DNA from 3 places in the Exiguobacterium sp. SL-10 genome. Region 1 is predicted to be linked to each of the others. Evidence: riboswitches for the same ligand, from Rfam matches in the RefSeq annotation. Region 1 holds a riboswitch; each other region holds the start of a gene.

Region 1 (3,278 bases):
TGCATCGAGTTGTTGCGTGACAAGTTCCGGAGATATCGCCTCGACTCCGTGCACTCCGCATGTGTTTTGTGCCGTGACCGCCGTCAAGACGCTCGTTCCGAACACCTCAAGCTCTTGGAACGTTTTCAAATCGGCTTGGATTCCTGCACCACCGCCTGAATCCGAACCGGCAATCGTCAATACTTGGGGCCGCATCATGACACCACCTCGATTCGATCACTCGGCAACTCGACGGCTGTCATCTTGCCGAGTTCGTTCAAGAAATGAACGGGGAAGTCGCCCGGTCCGTCAGCCAAAGCGGTCGCTAGTTCGCCGCACCGGGCATAGCCGGCGAGTGCTGTCGCCGTAGCCGTGACCGCATCACGTTCGACCGCGAGAAACGCACCGACGACGGCACTCAGTAAGCAACCGGTCCCTGTCGTCCGGGCCATCGCTTCGGTGCCGCCTTTGATTTCAATCGTCACGTCCTCGTCGCTGACGACGTCCGTCTCTCCGGTCACGGCAATGACACAGTTGTAGCGCCGGGCCGCCTCACGCGCGATTTGATTCAAATCGTCCCGTGTCTCGCCCGCATCCACGCCGCGTGATGCCGCGTCGAGACCAATCAATGTCGCGATTTCCCCGGCATTCCCACGAATGACCGTCACGCGGACTTGTTGCAGAATCGCCTTGGCAACGTCGCGTCGGAATGAGGTTGCCCCGACCCCGACCGGATCAAAGACGACCGGGCGACCCGCTTGATTCGCCGCCTGACCGGCTCGAATCATCGTACGTTCCGTCATCGCATCGAGTGTGCCGATATTGAGCACGAGCGCATCGCTCACAGATGCCATCTCGGCCACTTCTTCGACAGCAGACGCCATGACCGGGGCCGCTCCGATGGCGAGCAACCCGTTCGCCGAAAAATTGGCGACGACGATATTCGTGATATTGTGGATGAGTGGTCTTTGGGCTCTAACTTTGTCCCACAAGTCGCGTTTCATCGTCTCACCCCCGTTGGCAATGTCCATGACTCGAGCGTCCACGCCATCTCCCAAAAGGCGTGCTCATAATAGCAGCTCTTCAAGAACAGTTGCTGATACCGGAATCGTTCTTCCGCGGTCGCTTGCCCGGCGAGCACGTCGAGCCGCTCAATCTGCTCTTCGACGAGGTCGCGGAACCATTCCGACCCGTACGTCGCAATCCACGTCGCATAAATCGGGTGATCCGGGGTCGCGTCTTTCATGCGTTCGCCAATCTCGTAATACACCCAATAACACGGCAAAATTGACGCCAGTACATCACCGAGCGTCGGACCGGCTTGTTGCATATGGAGCGCATAAGCGTAAGCTGTCGGGGCTGGTTCGAACGTCGCCCATTCCGCCTCCGTAACGTCGAGCAACGTGAAGAACTCACGATGCAGCGCATGTTCCGCTTCGATGGTATGAAGCGCGTGTGTTAAAAAGCGGCTCGCCACTTCCATGTTGGGGGCGAGTGTCGCCCCTTTCGCCTGCACTTTTGAGAACTGGTTCAAATAGTATGAGTCTTGCATGACGTAATGCCGAAATTTCGCCTCATCAAGTTCACCCGTTCCGAGTTCGCGGACGAACGGGTGATCAAAACTGGCTTGAAACAAAGCATCTGCCTCTTGTCGAAGATGTGCGGTGAATGTCATTCATGTCTCCTCCTTTGTGATTAAAAAAGACGCCGCCTCCCATAACGGAAGCGGCGTCGGATTTACACAAAGTGTACGAGAACAATCGGTTCGCCCACTTCCCTACGCTAGCGTGAACTAGATCAGGTTCAAAGGGTCTGGACCTCGTCCATCTCAGCCGCGTCACGCGACTCCCCTAGTGGTAAACATTATGAAATTCGGTCGTCTACGACCACATCATATCAGTCTTTCCCTTTACTGAAAACCCTTTAACGCGAAAAGCGCCGGTTCAACAACGTTCCCATTTGCGAGAACCGCTCGGTGCCGAGCTTACGCCGATTCGACGCAGCGAACACATAATAATCGACTTTCCCCATGTAATAGATTAAACGCAGTCCGGCCAAGAAGAACGTGATGGTCGTGCTGACGGCAAAGCCGACGCCGTACCAATCGATGCCGCGCGGCAAGAGCAAGAGCGTGAACAACGCGTTCAGCGTGAAGAAGGACAGCGTGATGAACAACGCCCCGCGCCGATCCTCGAAATAGAGTAGTAACAGGGTCAAAATAAGGATCATCGCGTTCGCGAACGCCGCGAGCGTCGTCATCCGAAAGATTTGCCCGATCTCGTCCGGCACACCGATCCAGCCGACGAACATGCCTGCCATGAGGATGGCGAACAGCGTCACGACGCCTTGGCTGCGCGCGAGTCGAATCAACTCATTCTTTAACACGGACGTCATCGTCTGTTTCGCTTTCTCGATTTGATGGAGCGCTCCGCCGTAGTTAATCAATCCATAAAACGTACGATAGCGCTCATAAAATCTTGTCTCGACGGCGACGACGAACAACAACTGCGTCGGGATAATGGTCAAATACGACCAAAAAATGGCCGTGTCGTAATACGGGTTGAACAAGAACGAGTCCGCGATGATGATACGCCCTTCCCCGAACCAGATGATAAAGTTCGTGACCCAAATCCCGAGCACGTACAACACGCCGATGGCGAACAGGTCCGGATAGCGGTCGAAGTACTTAAAGTACGAGAACTCTTTCACAGCATAGCGGAGCGGGAACGTCCGGAGCATCGCGAAGAACAACCCGAACAACGTCACAATCATCCCGGCCGTGAAACCGAGCAACAGCTCGAGACTAGACGGATCGGTCATGAGGCGACTAATCGCATAGACGCTCCCGACCGAGATGAGGCCACCGAGTAGGAAACTATAGGCCACCGCTTGATAATACTTCGCGGCACTTAGAAACAAGAACATGACCCAGATGACGTTGATCGTCATGAACAAGACGAACAGCGTCAATTTGTATAAGAAATCGAGCGGAGACAATAACCAAAAGATGCTGTACAGGATCGTTGCTGCGAGAATCGTCACTTTGAGCATCCCGGTGAACACCGGGAAAATCTCGTGCACCTTCTTTTCGTAAAACAAGTCCGCCACGTATCGTGTGACGACAAGCTGTTGGAAGCTGAACAAAATTTGCGAGAAGATGAACGCATACGAGACCGAGATCATGAAAAGCGTCCGCTCGGCGAGTGACAACGTCGGCATTTGGAACGCCAGCCATTGAATCGTGCCGACGACCAAAATCACGATCAACCACGGTCCGGATGTGACGAGGCCTGAGAACG
Region 2 (3,278 bases), on a different contig from region 1:
GATCCGGGGACGGAACTGACCGTCATCGTGTCACAAGGGGTCGAACCGACCGACGTCTCGATCGAGCGGGAAGTCAACGTCGAGATCGAACCGCCGCCCGAAGGGGAAGAGGCTGAAGCGCTCGAAGTCGTCATTCGGACGGTCGATGCCCGTGGCGAAGTCGAAGTGTTGCGTGATAAGATAACAGAGACGACGACATACTCGTACACACTCGTCATCGCACCGGACGAAGTCGGAACCGCGACGATTGAAGTCGATGGGGAAGTCGTACGGACGGATACGGTGACGTACGCACAAGCAAAAGATGCACAATGAAGAGGTGGCGCGCGCGTCGCCTCTTTTTCTAAGGAGGGAATGGAATGAAAGGTACGATCATTCGATTACAAGGCGGATTTTATGACGTCATGACAGAAGAAAAACAAGAGATTCGCTGTCGCGCCCGCGGCAATTTCCGCAACCGGAACATCTCGCCTGTCGTAGGTGATGATGTCGACATTCAAGACCAAGAGGACGGCACCGGTTATATACTGGCCGTCGATGAGCGGTCGAACCATCTCGTCCGCCCGCCAATCGCCAATATCGATCAAGCGTTTTTACTGTTTTCCGTGAAAGAGCCGGCGTTCTCATTCCATCTGCTTGACCGTTTCCTCGTCTTGATCGAGTCGAAGCAAGTCCATCCGATCATCGTCTTGACGAAGATGGACTTGTTGACGGAATCAGAACGGAAGCCGATTCACGAAGCAGCGACCTTATACCGCTCCATCGGCTATGAGGTCATCGAGACGTCGACCGAGGATGGGTCGGGGATTGAACAAATCCGTGGTTCGTTCAAAGACAAGACGAGCGTATTCGCTGGACAGACGGGCGTCGGGAAAAGTTCGCTCTTGAATGCGGTCGCGCCTGAGCTTGAACTTGCGACCGGGAAGATTTCGAAGTCGCTCGGCCGAGGGAAGCACACGACGCGTCACGTCACACTCATCACACTCGCTGACGGACTCGTCGCTGACACGCCTGGTTTCTCGAGCCTCGAGTTCCCGGTCGAACTCGAAGTCGAGGAGATGCGGTGGTGTTTCCCTGAGTTTGTCGAGCGGCATGATGACTGCAAATTCCGCGGCTGTGCCCATTTGAACGAGCCGGGCTGTGCCGTCAAAGCGGCTGTCGAAGCTGGAGAAATCGCTTCCACCCGTTATGAGAATTATGTTACGTTTATGGCAGAGTTAAACGATAGACAACGGAGGTACTGACATGATTAAAATTGCACCATCGATTTTAGCGGCGGACTTCGCCAATCTAGAATCAGAAGTGAAGGCGGTCCAAGAGGCCGGAGCGGATTATATCCATTTTGATGTCATGGATGGACAGTTTGTCCCGAACATCTCCATCGGGCTACCGGTGCTCGCGAGTTTACGAAAAAAATCGGACATGGTACTTGATGTCCATCTGATGATCGATCAGCCGGAGCGGTTCGTCGAAGATTTCATCAAAGCCGGGGCGGATATCGTCACGGTTCACGTCGAAGCGACGAATCACTTGCATCGCGTCTTGCAACAAATCAAAGCGGCTGGCGCCAAGTGTGGCGTCGTCTTGAATCCGCATACGCCACTCTCGTCGATTGAACACGTGCTCGGTGACGTCGATATGGTGCTCCTTATGACGGTGAACCCTGGCTTTGGGGGCCAGAAGTTCATCGAATCGGTCGTCCCGAAAATTGCGGCGCTGAATGAGATGCGCCAAGCCCGTCGTCTCGACTTTGAAATTGAGATTGACGGCGGCGTGAACGCGGACACGGCAAAACTATGCATCGATGCCGGGGCTGACGTGCTCGTGGCCGGGTCGGCCATCTATAATGAGCCGAGTTACAAAGAAGCCATCGATAGCATTCGCAACGCATCTCGTGTATAATCGACCATAGAACAACAAATATTGTCGCAAGGGGTGTCACATTCTGTGGCTGAGAGGCATCACGCTAACCCTTTGAACCTGTTCCGTTCACACGGACGTAGGGATGTGGCGAAAATGCACGTTGCTACACGATAGCAGCATGGCGTTTACGTCATGCTGCTTTTTGTCGTTCACTCATATAAGGAGGGAATAAAATGAAACAACGTTTAAAATTACAGGCGCTCATCGAAATTTCGCTGTTCGCCGCACTCGGTTTGATTTTTGATTTACTCATCCCGTTCCGGATGCCGCAGGGCGGATCAATCAGTCTGGCGATGTTGCCGATCTTTGTGATGGCGTACCGCCACGGCTTAAAAGGCGGACTTGCGACGGGGGCGCTCGTCGGGACGCTTCAATTGATGTTTGGGGCCTACATCTTCACACCTGTCCAATTCCTGCTCGATTATACGTTTGCTTACGGTGTCGTCGGTATGGCTGGACTATTCGCCGGACAAGTGAAACGAGCCGCTAAGGACGAGGCAAAAAAGACACTCATCATCTATTTGGTGCTCGGGGCGCTCCTCGGCTCACTGCTACGCTACGGTGCCCACGTCGTATCGGGGATTGTCTTCTTCGCTGAGTACGCGGAAGGACCGGTCGTGGCTTACTCATTCGCCTATAATATGACGTATATGCTCCCGTCATTCCTCGTGTCGGCCGTCGTTCTTGTCCTCTTGTTTGTCTCGGCACCACGTTTTGCGACACTCGCGACCCGGGACGTCCGCTAATGCGCGTCTTGATCGTAGCGGCGAGCCCGGAATCGATCCCGAGCCTCCCGATTGATGTCGATTATGTCATTGGCGTCGATGGGGGTTATGAGACGCTATTAGACCGTGGGCTGAATCCGGACCTCGTCGTCGGCGATTTTGATTCCTTCACGGGCGAAGTGCCGATCGACGCTGTCCGTTATCCGTCTGAAAAAGATGTGACCGACCTTGAAATCGCGCTTGAGGCGGCCCGGAGCCATGGGGCGACGGAGATGCTCGTCTACGGCGCTCTCGGTGGACGGCTCGATATGACGCTCAGCAACATCGGTTTGCTCGAGGCGTATCCCGAGATGCGTCTCATCTCAGCAGGGCAAATGGTGCGACTCGCGGGGACGGGGCTCTATGGACTCCCGCGCCAAGACGATCACTATTTGTCGCTCGTACCGTGGAAGCGGGCGAACGTCACCATCCGTGGCGTCAAATATCCGCTCGACCATCACGAGATCGTGAGCCATGAGGCGCTCACGATCTCGAACGAGTGGGCCGACGAATCAGCGGACTTGATTGTGCACGAAGGCATGGTGCTTGTGCTGTATGTCAAAAAATGAACACAAAAAAATCCCATCGGCG
Region 3 (3,278 bases), on a different contig from region 1:
ATCGTCGAGCCATCGAACGAAATAATGGGCGGTCTCAGGATCAAGGTGAGCGAGCGGCTCATCAAGGAGGAGCCACTCCGGACGGCCAATTAACGCACACGCGACGGCAACTTGTTGCTTCTCACCTCCTGATAGGTCATGGATGTTACGGTGCCGATAGTCCGTCAACTGTAACGCCTCTAGCATCTGGGTGACACGATCCATCATCTCGTCTCTCGCGACGGCGAAGTTTTCGAGCGTGAAAATCAATTCTTCTTCGACCGTCTGCATGACGAACTGACTGTCCGGGTCTTGAAACACCGTTCCGACGCGACGATTCACTTCGCCAGCTTCATACGTATCATAGGAGCGGTCAAACAAGTGCAGTCTGCCCGTCACGATTCCATCACAATTGTCTGGATAGAGACGATTCATCAAACAGAACAGTGTCGATTTCCCTGACCCGCTCGCCCCTGTGATCAGCGTTCTCCCTTTTGTGAGACGGAGTGTGAGATTCGTCAAGACATCGGATGTTTTGTCCGGATAACGAAACGACAAATGTTCTGCGTCAACCATGGATACGACCCTGACGCGCGAGGGCATACCCTTCAAGCGCTCCCGTGCGAAGCAACAAGTCACTTAAAAGCTTCCCTCCAAGGCCAGCAATGAGCATCCCACTCGACGCGCGTAGTGCGAACATGGTCGCCACGTATGTCGGACTGAGGGCGGTAAGACCTCCCATGACGTATGTATACGCGAAACTTGTCACAGCCGCTCCAAAACCAGCGAGCATGAGCACCCAAAGGTCATAGCGTCTATAACCGGTCAATGCGAACGCCGCCTCTGCCCCGAGTCCTTGTATGATCCCGACTAAAATGATGCGCGGTCCGATGGCGTTGCCAATCATCATCTCAATCGTCGCCGCAAGCACTTCGGACAAAAATGCGGCGCCAGGTCTGCGAATGATATAGGCCGCGATAATCGAGACGATGAACCAAATCCCAAAGATCCACTCGTACGCGATCGGTCCGATCAAGCCGGCCCAAAGGTTCCCGATATGGACGAACGCCAAATAGACGACAGCGAATACGACCGATAAAATCGACAATAAGACGATTTCTTTTAACTTCCATGATTTAAGCATCGATGCGTCCCCCGTGTGACGGACTGTTCACGCTGAACGTGACCGTCATGACGACATGGCTCGTTTTCGCACGAACCCGGTCGAATGTCGCCTCATAGAAAGCGAACACCGGCTCGATGTCCCCATGAATGCCTGAGGCGTAGTGCATCGAGTCGTTGAAGACGCCTCGCTCTCTCGCAAAGTCAATTTCCTCGTAGATGATATCCATATAGTTTGCGTCACCAAGCGGATAGAGCGCAAATTGTGAAGACACGTATTGCGAACCCACCTTGCCATTCACCGGCTCTGTCGTCACGTCGAGAAGATTGTCTCCTGCCGTGTCGCCTGGACAGCCGACCGAGAACGTCCCGCTCATCGAGACGTGGGTCCCTGTCTTCGTCGCATGTGACAGCACGGCCTTGGCCACGTCGAACACATGCTCACTGCGGCCACGGATGACCGTCGAAACGTCATCGGTATGCCGCCAGACGTTACGAAGATCCGTCTCCTTCAATGCCCCTTTGATGACGCTCACGAAATCGGATGTCATCGGGCTCAGCGTAAAGCGGAACCCGACGATCGGGCTCGTCCCACATTGCTTGTTCATGATTCATTCCCCCTATGGTTTGTTACACAAAAAAAGCCGCATCCATGAGAATGCGGCCACTCGTCCAATTTAAGTCCATTAGAAAAAGTGCCACACTTCCTCACGCCGGTATTACCCGGATCGAGTCATAAGGGATTGGAGCCATGCTCACATCTCAGCCGAAGCACCCCTAGTGTAGTCCAATGTATGCGGTTGTCTATGCAACGAGAAGTATAGACGAACACGCCAAGTTTGTAAACGGTTTATGTGAAAGTCACGATACCATTTCCCGGAAGCGTATCCTGCAACGTCGTCCAGTCAGAAGTCATCTCCTCGTCTGTCAACAGACAATCATCTAATTCCGCCTCGATGACCGAACGCTCCATCCGCTGCCCGATCAAGACGAGTTCTGTCTGGCGATCCCCGTACGGCTCGACGTAGTCGGCAGCGAGCTCGGGTTCTGCCGCGAACATAAGACGACGCTCTTCCTCCGGAAGCGTCGCGAGCCAGCGACCAGCATGTTCAAGCGTCGAGGCATAACCTGCTTGTGAGAACAGGCAAGCGAGGTCGTTCCGGGAAGCGATCCATAAAAAGCCTTTGGCGCGGACGACTTGCTCCGGGAACGCTTCAATCCAGGCGTGGAGACGCTCCGGGTGGAACGGTCGACGTCGCCGATACACGAACGAGCTGATCCCGTATTCCTCTGTCTCCGGTGTGTGTGCTTCCGCCTCAAGTTCTTGAATCCAGCCAGCGGCGTGCATCGCCTGGTCGAAATCGAACAACTTGACGTCTAACAGCTCGGTCAATTCTACGTTCGCATGGACCGACGTCAACAGTTTGGCGGTTGGATTGAGCGCCTTCAACAGCCCGGCCATCTCGTCGAGTTCCGTCACGGTCACCCGGTCCGCTTTGTTCAAGACGATGATGTCCGCGAATTCGATTTGGTCGACGAGCAGGTCGACGACTTCGCGTACATCTGTCGCGTCAATCGCCTGTTTGCGTTCATGGAGCGACTCGCCCGAGTTGAAATCTTTCAAGAATCGAAACGCATCGACGACCGTCACCATCGCATCGATATAGACGCGGCTCGTCAAATCGATGCCGAGGACGTCATCGGCGTATGTAAACGTTTGAGCGACCGGAATCGGTTCTGAGATGCCTGATGACTCGATGATAATCCCATCAAGGTCACGGTCGTTCGTAATTTCCTGCACCGCCTCGAGCAAGTCCTCACGGAGCGTGCAACAGATGCAACCGTTCGATAGCTCGACCAATTTCTCGTCCGTCCGCGAGAATCCACCCTGCTCGATCAATCGCTCATCGATGTTCAACTCGCTCATGTCGTTGACGATGACGGCGTACTTCTTCCCATCCCGATTGTTCAATATATGGTTCAATAGTGTCGTCTTACCGCTCCCTAAATAACCGGACAGCACCGTGATTGGAATTTGCTTCATTATCCCCACTCCTAAATCGTAATCATTACTTTTTAGATAATGACGGGTCGTTATCATATTGTCAAGAAAAAAACACGCCCGCTCACGGACGTGTTCCTACTCTCTATTCCTCTAACGCTCTCCGTTCAGCTTC

What was found. Region 1 has a riboswitch for thiamine pyrophosphate ahead of tenA (thiaminase II). Riboswitches for the same ligand answer to the same signal wherever they lie in the genome.
Region 2: linked by a shared signal. The riboswitch ahead of thiT (energy-coupled thiamine transporter ThiT) and the one ahead of tenA (thiaminase II) in region 1 are both predicted to bind thiamine pyrophosphate.
Region 3: linked by a shared signal. The riboswitch ahead of EVJ33_RS05460 (YkoF family thiamine/hydroxymethylpyrimidine-binding protein) and the one ahead of tenA (thiaminase II) in region 1 are both predicted to bind thiamine pyrophosphate.

What each region holds. Positions count from the first base shown of each region.
Region 1 covers NZ_SJUP01000005.1:151,170-154,447, forward strand. The annotation lists gene thiD (bifunctional hydroxymethylpyrimidine kinase/phosphomethylpyrimidine kinase) at 1-195, opposite strand, end outside; gene thiM (hydroxyethylthiazole kinase) at 195-1,010, opposite strand; gene tenA (thiaminase II) at 980-1,654, opposite strand; TPP riboswitch at 1,737-1,841, opposite strand; gene pelG (exopolysaccharide Pel transporter PelG) at 1,903-3,278, opposite strand, start outside.
Region 2 covers NZ_SJUP01000001.1:332,101-335,378, forward strand. The annotation lists gene pknB (Stk1 family PASTA domain-containing Ser/Thr kinase) at 1-315, shown strand, start outside; gene rsgA (ribosome small subunit-dependent GTPase A) at 360-1,244, shown strand; gene rpe (ribulose-phosphate 3-epimerase) at 1,246-1,902, shown strand; TPP riboswitch at 1,922-2,023, shown strand; gene thiT (energy-coupled thiamine transporter ThiT) at 2,097-2,669, shown strand; gene EVJ33_RS01665 (thiamine diphosphokinase) at 2,669-3,256, shown strand.
Region 3 covers NZ_SJUP01000003.1:163,389-166,666, forward strand. The annotation lists gene EVJ33_RS05450 (ABC transporter ATP-binding protein) at 1-555, opposite strand, end outside; gene EVJ33_RS05455 (ECF transporter S component) at 548-1,123, opposite strand; gene EVJ33_RS05460 (YkoF family thiamine/hydroxymethylpyrimidine-binding protein) at 1,116-1,709, opposite strand; TPP riboswitch at 1,790-1,890, opposite strand; gene EVJ33_RS05465 (GTP-binding protein) at 1,952-3,145, opposite strand; gene EVJ33_RS05470 (hypothetical protein) at 3,249-3,278, opposite strand, start outside.